Regions from separate parts of the Streptomyces sp. NPDC047525 genome, predicted to be linked through region 2. Evidence: riboswitches for the same ligand, from Rfam matches in the RefSeq annotation. Region 2 holds a riboswitch; the other holds the start of a gene.

Region 1 (6,492 bases), on a different contig from region 2:
GACGAAGCCCTCGTCCAGGTTCCGCAGGCCGTACACGAGGTCGTCGTAGCGGGGCTCCGCGGCGACGATCTTGATGTCCGGCTTCTGCTCGCGCAGGAAGCGGCCCACGCCCATGAGCGTGCCCGTGGTGCCGAGGCCCGCCACGAAGTGGGTGACCGAGGGGAGGTCCGCGAGGATCTCCGGGCCGGTCGTCGCGTAGTGCGCGCCCGCGTTGTCCGGGTTGCCGTACTGGTAGAGCATCACCCAGTCCGGGTGCTCGGCCGCCAGCTCCTTGGCGACGCGTACCGCCGTGTTGGAGCCGCCCGCCGCCGGGGACGGAATGATCTCCGCGCCCCACATGGCGAGGAGCTCACGCCGCTCCTGCGAGGTGTTCTCCGGCATGACGCACACGATGCGGTAGCCCTTGAGCTTGGCCGCCATCGCGAGCGAGATGCCCGTGTTGCCGGACGTCGGCTCCAGGATCGTGCAGCCGGGCGTCAACCGCCCGTCCTTCTCCGCCTGTTCGACCATGTGCAGCGCCGGGCGGTCCTTGATGGAACCGGTCGGGTTACGGTCCTCCAGCTTCGCCCAGATGCGGACGTCGTCGGAGGGCGAGAGGCGCGGCAGGCGGACGAGGGGCGTGTTGCCCACGGCCGCCAGCGGGGAGTCGTAGCGAGGCATCCGCGATCAGACCATGCCGCCGGCCACGGCCGGGAGGATCGTGACGTTGTCGCCGTCCGTGAGCTTGGTGGTGATGCCGTCCAGGAAGCGGACGTCCTCGTCGTTCAGGTACACGTTCACGAAGCGGCGCAGCTTGTCGCCGTCCACGATGCGCTCGGCGATGCCCGCGTGCCGCGAGTCGAGGTCGGTGAAGAGCTCGGCGAGGGTGTCCCCGCTGCCCTCGACGGCCTTGGCGCCGTCGGTGTAGGTGCGGAGGATGGTCGGGATGCGGACCTCGATGGCCATGGCTGGGGGCTCCTGTCGGGAGAAGTCACGTGGGTGGGCGCGCGGCGGCCCGGTCGTGCGGGTGCGTCAGTTCGAGTGCGTAGGCAGAGGCGTTACGCGCAGGTGGCGCCGCGGCTCACGGCCGTACGGCGGCGGCTGTCAGCGCGAACAGATCGCGCTGGAGAGCCTGCACAAATCGACGTGCAGACGCGCAACGAGCAGCATGCCCGGCATCTTGTCGCTCACGTCGTGGGGAACCATGCGGTCATCGTATCGATTCCCGGTCCGGGTTCTGGAATGTGATCTCACATGGTGGATGGAATGCGTCCATCACGTGGATGACGGGAGGCGTGGCCCCGCTGTGGGCAGGTAGGTGACCGTCGGGGCGCCCGTGGCCGGGTGCACCGCGACCTCCGCTGTGACTCCATACACATCGGCGAGGAGCTCGCTGGTCAGGACCTCCTTCGGCGGTCCCGACGCGACCAGGCGGCCGGCGTCGAGCACGTACAGACGGTCGCAGTAGTAGGCCGCCAGATTGAGGTCGTGCAGGGCCAGGAGATTCGTCGTGCCGAGGTCGCGGACCAGGGAGAGGATCTCCAGCTGGTAGCGGATGTCCAGGTGGTTGGTCGGTTCGTCGAGGACGAGGACCCCGGGCTGCTGCACCAGCGCCCTCGCCACGAGCGCGCGCTGGCGCTCGCCGCCGGAGAGCCCGGCGAAGGTGCGGTGGGCGAGGTCCGCCGCGCCGACCCGCTCGAGGGCCCCGTCGACCAGGACGGCGTCCCGCGCGGTGTCCGCCTCCCAGAAGCGCTTGTGCGGGGAGCGGCCCATGGCGACGATCTGCCGGACGGTGAGCTCGAAGCCGGTGTGCCCGTCCTGCGGGACGGTGGCGATGCGCCGTGCGCGGTCCTTGGCCGAGCGGGCCGCGAGGTCGTCGCCGTCCAGGAGCACGCGGCCGCCGGTGGGCGCGAGAGTGCCGTAGACGCAGCGCAGGAGGGTGGTCTTGCCGCTGCCGTTGGGGCCGACGAGGCCGACGGTCTCGCCTCGGTCGGCGTGCAGGGTGACGTCGTCGACGAGGGTCTTCTCACCTGTGCGGTAGGAGAGGGATTCGGTGCGCAGGAGGGCCGGGTCGCTCATGCGGTGGCCTCCGTACGGTTCCTTCGCAGCATCCACAGGAAGAACGGGCCGCCCGTCAGCGCCGTCAGGACGCCGACCGGGATGTCCTGCGGCGCAGCCACCGTGCGCGCGGCGAGGTCGGCGGTCACCAGGAACACCGCGCCCATCAGGGCCACCACTGGCAGGAGCGCCCGGTGCGCGGCGCCGACCAGCATCCGGGCCGCGTGCGGCACCATCAGGCCGACGAAGCCGATGGCTCCGCTGTACGCGACGAGTACGCCGGTCAGGAGCGAGGCGAGGACGAAGACGGCGGCGCGGAAGCGGGCCGTGTCCAGACCGAGGACGGTGGCGCCCTCCTCGCCGACCAGGAGCAGGTCGAGGGGGCGGGCCAGGACGACGAGCAGCGCCGTGCCCGCGATCAGGGCGGCGCCCGGCAGGGCGAGCATGTCCCAGCGGGCGCTGCCGAGGCCGCCGAGCGTCCAGTACAGGACTTCCTTCAGGTGGTCCGCGCTGTCGGCCATGATCAGGATCAGGCTGGTCAGGGCGGAGAGGATGTACGAGACGGCCACTCCGGCCAGGATCAGGCGGCCGGTGGCGAACCCTCCCCCGCCGGACCTGGCCAGGGTGTAGACGACGAGCAGGGAGAGCAGCGCGCCGACGAAGGCCGCGGCCGGGATGGTGACGGTGACGGACACGCCCGCGCCGATGCCGAAGGCGCTGCCGAGGACGATGACGGCGACGGCTCCCGCGGACGCTCCGGAGGAGACGCCGAGGAGGAACGGGTCGGCCAGCGGGTTCCTCACCAGGGCCTGGAGGACGGTGCCGATGACGGCGAGCCCCGCGCCTACGGCTGCGCCGAGCAGGACCCGGGGCAGGCGGACGTCAAGGACGATCGTGCGGAACGGGGAAGGCTGTGCCCCTCCCGTCAGGATCTCCAGGACGTCAGCCGTGGGGATGCGGACCGACCCCAGGGCCAGGCCCGCAACGACCGCCGCCGCGAGGGCCACCAGCAGCCCGGCGACGACGGTGCCGTAACGGAGTCTTCCCCTGCCCCTCGACCGGTGGCCGTCGATCACCGGCTCCGCCGAGTTCGTCCTCAAACGCCGGACGGGCTGAACCCCCTGCCCCTTCACAGCTGGTCCGCCAGCTTGCTCACCGCCGCCGGTGCCCGCACCCCCACCACCGCGTCCGACAGCGGAAGCACCGCGAAGCGCTTGTGCTTGATGGCGGGGACGTCCGCGAGGACCGGGTCGTCGAGGAGGCGCTTCTTCTTCTGGGCGACCGTCGTGCCGCCGTAGTCGAGGATCACGATCACCTCGGGCTTGCGGTCGACCACCGACTCCCAGGACGCGTCGCCGAAGGACTTGTCCAGGTCGGCGAAGACGTTGCGGCCGCCCGCCCGCTCGATGATGTCGTTGCCGATGCCACGGCCGCCCGCCGTGAACGCGGTCTTGTCGCCGCTGTCGTAGACGAAGACCGGGAGGGGCTTCCTGGACTTCAGCTTCTTCGCGGTGGCGGACAGTTCGCCCTTCGCCGCGGCCACCCACTTGTCCGCCCGCGGCCGCACACCGAACGTGCTGCCGACCTCGCGGACCTCCTTGTAGACGTCGTCCATCGAGACCGCCCGCTTCGCGCAGCCCTCGACGTTGAGGCGGCTCTCGATGCCGGACTTCGCCAGGGCCCCGCGGCTGCGGCCCTCGCCCGCCAGGAAGGCGCTCGCGTAGCCGCCGTAGACGTAGTCGGGGTTGGCGGCAAGGAGCTTCTCGTAGGAGGGGTACTCCTTGGCGAGGACGGGGGTGTCCGCGTACGCCTTCGCGTACTTCGGCAGGACCTTGTCGTCCAGGTACGCCGTCCCCGCGAGGTGGTCCTTCAGGCCGAGCTCCAGCATCACTTCCGTCGCGTGCTGGTTCATCGTCACGGCGCGCTTCGGGGGTGCTTCGTACGTCGTCTTCACGCCGCAGTTCGTGACCGTGTACGGGAAGCCCTGTGTCTTGGACCCCGGCTTCGCCTCCGAGCCGCCGGAGGAGGAAGAGGTGGACGAACACGCTGCCAGCGGGGCCAGCAGGGCCGCGGCGATGAGCACGCGTATGTGTGCGCGAATGGGGCGGGGCATGGCTGAGCGCCTCCTCCAGGGGATTCCGCGTCCCCTGCGTCGTGGGAGAAGAAGGCGGCAGGTCAGTTCCTGACTGCCCCACCCGCGGAGGGTGGGGTCACAGTGGCGGGACCGTGCCGGATTCGCACCGGCTTCCTGGGTCCTGCCGCCTCAAGGTGAAGCTCAGTATGCCTGGACGATCTCGACCTCTTCCTCGGTGACCTCGCCGTCGACGATCCGGAAGGAGCGGAACTGGAACTCGCCCGCGCCGTCGGTGTCGGCCGTGGAGACCAGGACGTAGTGGGCGCCCGGCTCGTTCGCGTACGTGATGTCCGTGCGCGAGGGGTACGCCTCGGTCGCCGTGTGCGAGTGGTAGACGATCACCGGCTCCTCGTCGCGGTCGTCCATCTCGCGGTAGAGCTTGAGGAGGTCGCCCGAGTCGAACTCGTAGAACGTGGGCGAGCGGGCCGCGTTCAGCATCGGGATGAAGCGCTCCGGGCGGCCGGTGCCCTCCGGGCCCGCGACCACACCGCAGGCCTCGTCGGGGTGGTCCTGGCGCGCGTGCGCGACGATCTGGTCGTGGAGGGCCTGGGTGAGGGTCAGCATGGCAGCCAGGATAAGCAGAAGGGCCGACCCGTACCGAAGAGTGGTACGGACCGGCCCACATGCTGGGATCAGGCGTTACGGCACTACTTCACCGCGTCCTGCGGCTCGGCCTCGCCGCCGCCCGACGGCTGCGCGTTGCCGCGCTTCTGCATGACCAGGTAGCCGACGCCGAGGATCAGGGCCCAGACAGGAGCCGCGTAGAGCGAGATCCGCGCGTCCTTGTCGACGCCCATCATCACGATGACCATCGCGATGAAGGCGAGGGCGAACCAGCTCGTGTACGGGGCTCCCGGCGCCCGGAAGGTGGACTGCGGCAGCTCGCCGCGGTCGGCCTTGCGGCGGTACTTGATCTGGCAGACCAGGATCATGATCCAGGCCCACATGCCGGAGATGGTCGCGAAGGAGACGACGTAGTTGAACGCCTCGCCCGGCCACTGGTAGTTGATCCACACGCCGACCAGCATCAGTGCTGCGGAGAAGGTGGTGCCGACCAGCGGCAGGCCGTTCCTCGTGAGCTTGGTGAAGAACTTTGGGCCCTGGCCGTTGAGCGCCAGGTCGCGCAGCATGCGGCCGGTGGAGTACATGCCGGAGTTGCAGGAGGAGAGCGCGGCCGTCAGGACGACGAAGTTGACGATCGCGGCGCCGACGCCGAGGCCCATCTTGTCGAAGGCGGCGACGAACGGCGAGACGCCCGGCACGAACTCCGTCCACGGCACGACCGAGAGGATCATGATGAGCGCGCCGACGTAGAAGACGGCGATGCGCCACGGCACGGTGTTGATGGCCTTGGGCAGGACGGTCTTCGGGTCCTTGGACTCGCCCGCGGTGACGCCGACGAGCTCGACGGCCAGGAAGGCGAACATCACGATCTGCAGCGTCATCAGCGTGGAGCCGATGCCGTTCGGGAAGAAGCCGCCCTGGTCCCACAGGTGGGTCACGGAAGCGGTGTCACCGGCGTCGGAGAAGCCGATGGTGAGGATGCCGAGGCAGATCAGGATCATGCCGATGATCGCGGTGACCTTGACCATCGAGAACCAGAACTCGAGCTCGCCGAAGAGCTTCACGGAGATCAGGTTGGCGCCGTACAGGATGACCGTGAAGATCAGCGCGTAGGCCCATTGTGGAATGGAGTCGTGCGTCCAGTACTGCATGTACTGGGCCGCCGCCGTGACTTCCGTGATGCCGGTGACGACCCAGAAGAGCCAGTACGTCCAGCCGGTCACGTACCCGAAGAACGGGCCGATGAATTCACGTGCGTACTCCGAGAAGGAGCCCGACACGGCGCGGTACATGAGCAGCTCGCCCAGGGCCCGCATGATGAAGAAGATGACGAGGCCGGCGATGGCGTACGCCAGGATGAGGCTCGGGCCGGCCTTGTGAATGGCCTTGCCCGCACCGAGGAACAGGCCGGTGCCGATGGCACCGCCGATCGCGATCATCTGGATCTGCCGGGCACCGAGCCCGCGCTGATAACCCTCGCCTGACGAACCGGACGAACCGCCCGCTCCGTCGGCCTCATTGCCGTCGTGGTGCTCTTCGACCTGCACTGAGGTCATGGTGACGCCTTTCTCCACGCTAGATCCGTGCCCGCAGTCTGCGTAATGGCCACGGATCAGGTCCTGATCCCCCCGGATATGGATGGAGTGCTACCGGCGGTCTGCCGGCCCGAGCGCCACCGGTGACATGGGTGGCGTCACCGAGTGGTCGTGAAGATTTATCACGGCCGCAACAGTGATCGGCCGAGCCGCGTGTGGCCC
Region 2 (6,492 bases):
TTCGTAGGCGAACGTTCCGCCCGTGCAGTAGCCGGCGAGGTGCAGGGTGTTTGGCAGATCTGAAGCTTCGATGACCTGCACGAAGTCCGTCAGCAGCTTCTCGAGGTCGTCGAACGGTTCACCGTCACGAGGGTCGAGTCCGCGCACCTGGAGACCGAACACCGGGCGGTTGAAGGGTGCCCCGCCGAACCGTTGCAAGCCGATGACTCCGCCACCGCCGGTGGGCAGCAGCAGGAGCGGTATCCCATCACCTCGGTCGTTCAGCGTTACCAGACGTTTTCCGGACTTCGGTACACCGCGTCGGATCCAATCGCTGATGCCGCGGAAGGTGCGGGCATCAAAGACAACCTGCACGGGGAATTCGGATCGGAAAGCTTTGTTCAGCGCGTTGGTCATTCGCGCTGCAGCCAGTGAGTTGCCCCCTGACTCGAAGAAGTCGGAGTCGAGACTGTCGGGGGTGGATCCAAGAATGCGGTTCCACTGGGCCGCTATGACGACTTCAACGGCGTCACGTTCAACGAAAGATGACACGGACAGGAACTCCTTTGAGGGCGGACCGAAGTGAGGAGATGGGCAGGCGCAGGAGGGTGCACTCACCTGATCTGGAAGTCACGCATGTGATGGGCCTCATGACAGGCACGCCGAAGCCCTGCAGAAACGGCAGGCGAGGGGACATCACGCAAAGCGTTTACGTGCACTGTGCAGCTAAGAATCAGATCGGTGTGATGAACAACGCACCGTCCGCTGTCGTCGGCTCGCCCCCGACGCCGGAATGTGGTCCGCGCAACTCTCGCTGAGGTGGTCTGCGCGGCAGGATCACAGTGGCTCGCAGGACCCTAGCAGATCATCAAATGGTCGTCGTCAGATGCACTTGCCGGGCTCGGCGTCCCACGGTGACAGTGAACTCCCCGTGGTTACCCGCACTTTACAATCGGTCGGGAGTGTGGAACGTTTCCGACAGCGCCTGGACGTGCCCCAGGTGCCAGCTGCATGGCACATAGCCTGCTGGCAACTGGAAGACCGCTCGGCACGCAATGGGCCATCGTTTCGGGGGAAGCGACGACATAGACCTTGAACTTGTAGCGAATCTGAGGCTCACCTCGGAGAGCCGGGCCGGCGAATCAAGCCCGCCTGAGCCGTGCGAGGTTCGCTCGAGCATCACTCAGAAAGCTAACCAGCCTGCTCCGCCGATAGCTCGCCCAGCCGGGCAACGCGGATGCCGGGCAGCCTTGTAGCTTCGCCATAAAGGGCGGCAGGAACCAGGAAGCCGGTGCAATTCCGGCGCGGTCCCGCCACTGTGACTCAGGTACGTCCTGACAGTCAGGAACTGACCTGCCGCCCTCTTCCAACCGCTTAGGGGACGTGGACATCCCCCGAAGGAGGAATCCATAATGCCAAGGTTCAGATGCCACCGGCTCGTAGGCTTCAGGCCATCCGGTGACGGGGCGCTCGTGCCGTTCGCACGATCCATCCCGCGTGCTCGCCCGTGTACGGCCGAGGCGCAACGCTTTCATGGAGCAGGTCATGCAGCTGGGTCACTTGACGCCAGTTGACGTTGGTATCTGCCGACAAGCCCCAGTGATCCACTACGTCATGGATTTTTCTTCCTGACGCGAGATTCCGCCGACTAGCCGTGCCCGCCGCCCCGGGCTCCCGGTCGCGAATCGCCGTGCACCCATACCTGCCACCGCAGGAGCGGGAGGTACGGCGCTTGAGCCATCAATCCTGCCCTCTCACCGGGCAAGTCTGGCTCCATCATCCTCAACTCCACGCCCTGAGAGGGCCCTTGCCGTGCACATTCACCGGCCATTGACGCCAGGACATCACCTATGACGGACGTCGCCGCACCAAAGCCCCGTGTTGTCCCTCTGCGCCGCAACTGGCGATTCCAGAGTTACTGGCTGGGCGCCACCGTTGGTGCCATCGGCACGTCGATGTCGCTCCTGGTGTATCCCCTTCTCGCGTTGGAGCTGACCGACTCGCCACTGCAGGCCGGGCTGCTCGCTGCGACACAGTCCGCGACGGCAGTGCTGCTCGGAATACCGGCCGGCGCACTGGCAGACCGGTTCAGCAGGCGCAACCTCCTCCTCACATCCGAGACGCTGAGGATGCTGGCGACCGCGGCGGTCCTCGTCTCCGTTGTGAGCGGTGGCGCCAGTATCGGCGTCCTGTTCACGGGAGCCGCAGTACTCGGAGTGTCCGGCGCAATCGGCATGCCTGTGCGACGTCTGGCGTTGCGCTCCATCGTGCCTCCTGAGCAATTGCGCCAAGCGCTGAGCCAGGACGAAGTCCGTGTGAATCTCGCCATGCTTACCGGGCCGCCTCTCACGGGTCTGCTGTTCACGGCAGGAGCAGCTCAGCCCTTCGTCGTTGTTCTCGCCTGCTATGTAGCTTCGTTGGGCTCCGCCTTCCTCACTCGCCTGCCCACGACGGGCCAGGAAGAGGGCCCCATCCGGCTCTCCAACCTGTTCCAGGGGGCCACTGTTGGACCGCGGATCGTGTGGCGTGACCCCGTTCTGCGTTCCGTCACGGGGCTGATGACGCTCGAAAACTTCATCTTCGCCGCCCTCAACCTGATACTCATCAACCACTTCCAGCAGGAGGGGGTGGATGCTCGTACGATCGGTCTGGCTCTCTCCGGGGAGGCGATCGGTTATCTGGCTGGTGCGGCCCTGGTGACCCGGCTGCACCGTAAATTCCGTCCCGGAATGCTCCTTCTTGGAGTGGTGTGGATCTCCCTGCTGGTGACCGCCGCTCTCCTTCTTCCTTCATCTCCCGTGCGTGTATTCCTGCTGCTCCTGGTGATCTCGCTCGGCAAACCCGCCCTGTACGTACTGATTGACGTGATCGTCTTCCAGCAGGTGGACGACGCCGTCCGAGGGCGGGTCATCTCCGGAAGCTTCACAGTTCTCGCCGTCGGAGCCCCACTGGGAAGCTCCGCAGCGGGTCTGCTGCTGGGTCACCTCACGCACAGCGCAGCCATCGGGATGCTGTGCCTGCTTCTCGTGATCCCTCTGTGCATGGCGACCAGTTTCAGGAAGCTGCGCCGCGCCGACTGGCCGGAACAACCCTAAGGACACGTCATGAACACGCATCAGCCCGCTCCTGGCCCGCCCGACGGGAGAAGCGTCCTGGACGCTGTCTGCACCGAAGCCGCAGCTGTCCTCGGACAGTCACCGGTATCAGCATCGGATAACTTCTTCGCTCTGGGAGGCGACTCTCTCCGTGCTGGCCGCCTGGTGCTGCGCCTGCTGAAAGTGGTCCCGGGCGCCCATCGCATCGAGCTCCAGGACATCTTTGACGCTGCGGACTTCTCCGAGCTGGCTACGCAGATCGAGGCAGGCATAGGGTCCGACACCAGCGCAGCGCCTTCAACACATGCCACTCCTGGTGCAGCACATCTTGTCGTCGAGCCTGATGTCGCAGAGCCCGGCGCGGGGCCCTGGGCCGTTCCACTGTCCTATGGACAACTCCGCCGACTCCAGCGCGACGCGGACTCCGTGGGGGAGCGGATTCCCCACCACGTTTCGAGGTCGTTCGACATCCAGGGGCCTTTGGACCTGGTAGGTCTCGAAGCCGCGTGCCAGGAACTCGTCCAACGTCATGGGGCGCTGCGTACGGGGTTCGACCTCGACCTCCAGCACGGTCGGCACCAGGCCCAGCGTCTCGACGGCCATCGTTTGGATACCTCGCGGCTCTTCCAGGCGCGGCGCATACCCTCCTGCGAGACTGTTGGCGACGAGGTGGACTCCGAGCAGAAGGCCCTTTTCGATCTTCCCACCGAGGTCAAGCTCCGCGTTCTCGTGCTCCTCACGGGCAAGAACGAGTCCACCATCGTGATCACTGCAGAGCACCTCGTGTGCGACGGGCACTCCTTCGCCATCCTCCTCAGCGACCTGGCCGCTCTCTATAACGCCCGCACGCAGAAGTTGCCCCCGGGGGCTGCTCTGCCGCAGCTTCCTCTCCGGTGCTGGGCCGAGGAGGAGAAAAGCCAGCAACTCGCGGCGCTGGAGCAGCGACTTGCCCACTGGCGGACGCGTCTTGACCCTCTGGAAGCACTGCCCGAGGTCCGGCTTACCGGCATGCGTGACCCGGATGTGTGGCCCACGACCGCGGCCCAACTCCGCAGCTCGCTGCCGGCCGCCACGGTGCAAAGGTTGCGCGAGACGTGTGCCTCGCAGTCCGCGACCTTGTTCTCTGGCTTCGTGACAGCCCTCGGGCTGGCTGTACTGGACGACACTGGCCAGACCGTCCCCGGCATGGTCAGTCCGACTTCAGGCAGACCAGCGGGCTGGGAGGATGAGGTCGACTGGTTCGCGAGCTCTGTCATCAACCGCTTCCGCATCAACACCCAACTGAGTCTCGGCGACGCGCTCAGTTCGGCGAAGCAGTCGGTCGCCTCGGGACTCACCCATGCCGTCCCGCTGCCGCTGCTCCTCAAGCACCTCCAGTTCAACCGAGACATCGTGCAGCGCTGGCGACCGTGGCTCTATCTGGCCCTCGAAACAGACGACGGCGCGCCCTTTCCTCTGCAGGGCGTGACGGTCGAACCAGCGGTGGCCGAGGTGCAGTTGGCGCTCAGGGCGGGACTGACGGTACGCGTGGACATTCATCAGCCTGAGTATCAGGACGCGGGTGCCACTGTCCTTTTCCAGTATGAACGCGAGGTGTGGCCCGCAGAGCGCGCGGAGAACTTCATGGCGACGTTCGTTCGGATGGTCGCCTTGGTCGCGCAGAACCCCTCCGACCCCAACGTGGCCGGCCTGCTGCGGTCGAACCATGTCCTTGCCAGCCGCTAACGGCAGCAGCCGTCCAGGTCCCCACACACCACCAGGAACAGTTCATGGCGCAACGCTCCAGCACAACACGGCTCGACAACGCTACGGCACCAGGCTCTTTGGCTCCGAGACCTGTTGTGCTGGTCCTCGACTACCCCGGCCAGCGCCCGGAAGCAATGCTGTCCGAACTGCGCCTAGAGGACGCGGGATTCGATGTGCGGTACCTGCTGGTGCGCCCCCTGCCTCAGGAGCTCAGCGCCGAAAAGTATGCGCAGGGGGCGTTGAAGGCGGCGGGAGACATATCAGGTGGAGTGCATGCAGTCCTGGCCTACTGCATGTCGGCCGCTCTCGCCCCGTACGTCGCTACGTTGGCTTCGGCCGAACATCTCCTCTTGTTCGATGCTGAGCGGTCCACTGCCAAAACAGTCGCCGACGAGCTCCAGTCCATTCTCCGGTCTTTCAACAGCGCAGATACGCTCCCCGACTGGTGGTGTGGCGAAACCCTCAAGGTCTCGCCTGCAACGCTGCTGGAGCGGATTAACAGCCACCTCTTCGACGCCATACGGGCCGCACTCGCTGCAGACTCTGACCCGAGCGTGGACGAAGGGCAAGACCAGGTGACGGACCAGGTAGCCCGCAGCATGGTGAGGACGTACATGGATTGGTTCTCCCATCTTGTGGCCGCTCACGGCCACGCTCCCGAGTCATTCAACGGCCCGTGGAACGCAGCGCACATCGTTTCGGACGGGCACGTCCTGCCTGACGGCTGGCGGGGCGTCGCCTGCTTGCCGCGTCACACGGTGGAAACCAGCCGACGAGAACTGGCGCGCGCCGACGAAACACAATCCCTGGCGCTGCGCCTGTTGCAACAGCCGCTGACGTGAGACCGCACGCTCACGGCAATTGCGCCGCACAGTCCAACAGCAGTGAACCAGCAGAACACACGGGGGCAAGAAACATGTCGAGTTCACTCAGGAGAACACTGCGGGACACCGAAACCAGGACCGCGGCCGTGGCCACACTCGGCCCCGTCGGCACGGATGCGCACGCGGAGGCGTCACGTCACTTCGACCGAGTGCTGCTCGCGGACTCCTTCAACGCCGCCATGGATCTGGGGTTCTCGAAAAGTATCCCGGTGCTCGTCGCGGCCGGCTTCCTCCAGCGGGACGAACACACCGTCGTGGATAGCTGGGTCGACATGCACTTTCGGAACTTCGAACGAACCAGCCTTGTGGCGACCTGGGAGAGCCCGACAAAACCGATGTGCGTGGCCGTTAACAGAGCGCGTGCCACAGCAATGGAACTGATGGACTCCATCGCGATACACCCGGCGACCGCGGCTTTCGCACGTAGATTCGCGCCGCGCGCCGCCCCCTGCTTCGTCGACGCAAAGCCGGTAGCAGTCAAGTGGGCAGAGGAAGGGCGCGTGGACGGCTGTATCGGTTCACTGGACGTCGTGAAACAGGGGGCCAAACTCGACATTCTGCATGTCTGGCAACCGACAATGGTCTGGTGCCTGTACAAGCCCCACGCCGATTCCAGAACAGACAGCGCAGGGCCAAATCCCGAAGCCGCTACACTCCAGCCGTAGCCGTGGGCCCACAAAGGGGCCCACGCGCATGATTCCGCTCTAGACAACACGTGCCAGGGAGAAACCTTGAAGGTCCTTATCGCTGGAGGCGCCGGATTCATCGGCAGCACAGTCGCCTCTGCA

The links. A riboswitch is a leader RNA that binds a small molecule or an ion and turns the genes downstream of it on or off. The one in region 2 is predicted to bind cobalamin.
Region 1: it holds a riboswitch for cobalamin, as region 2 does, so the genes downstream of both, ABZ833_RS17440 (ABC transporter substrate-binding protein) here and ABZ833_RS04210 (MFS transporter) in region 2, are expected to answer to the same signal.

The regions. Positions count from the first base shown of each region.
Region 1 is NZ_JBEYTL010000005.1:431,849-438,340, forward strand. Features, by position in the region: gene ABZ833_RS17415 (cysteine synthase) at 1-660, opposite strand, end outside; gene ABZ833_RS17420 (MoaD/ThiS family protein) at 667-945, opposite strand; gene ABZ833_RS17425 (putative leader peptide) at 1,084-1,185, opposite strand; gene ABZ833_RS17430 (ABC transporter ATP-binding protein) at 1,255-2,058, opposite strand; gene ABZ833_RS17435 (iron ABC transporter permease) at 2,055-3,050, opposite strand; gene ABZ833_RS17440 (ABC transporter substrate-binding protein) at 3,167-4,150, opposite strand; cobalamin riboswitch at 4,193-4,340, opposite strand; gene ABZ833_RS17445 (M67 family metallopeptidase) at 4,313-4,735, opposite strand; gene ABZ833_RS17450 (amino acid permease) at 4,819-6,291, opposite strand.
Region 2 is NZ_JBEYTL010000001.1:881,680-888,171, reverse strand. Features, by position in the region: gene ABZ833_RS04215 (amino acid adenylation domain-containing protein) at 1-531, opposite strand, end outside; cobalamin riboswitch at 1,217-1,351, shown strand; gene ABZ833_RS04210 (MFS transporter) at 1,830-3,074, shown strand; gene ABZ833_RS04205 (condensation domain-containing protein) at 3,084-4,799, shown strand; gene ABZ833_RS04200 (hypothetical protein) at 4,844-5,662, shown strand; gene ABZ833_RS04195 (hypothetical protein) at 5,791-6,369, shown strand; gene galE (UDP-glucose 4-epimerase GalE) at 6,436-6,492, shown strand, end outside.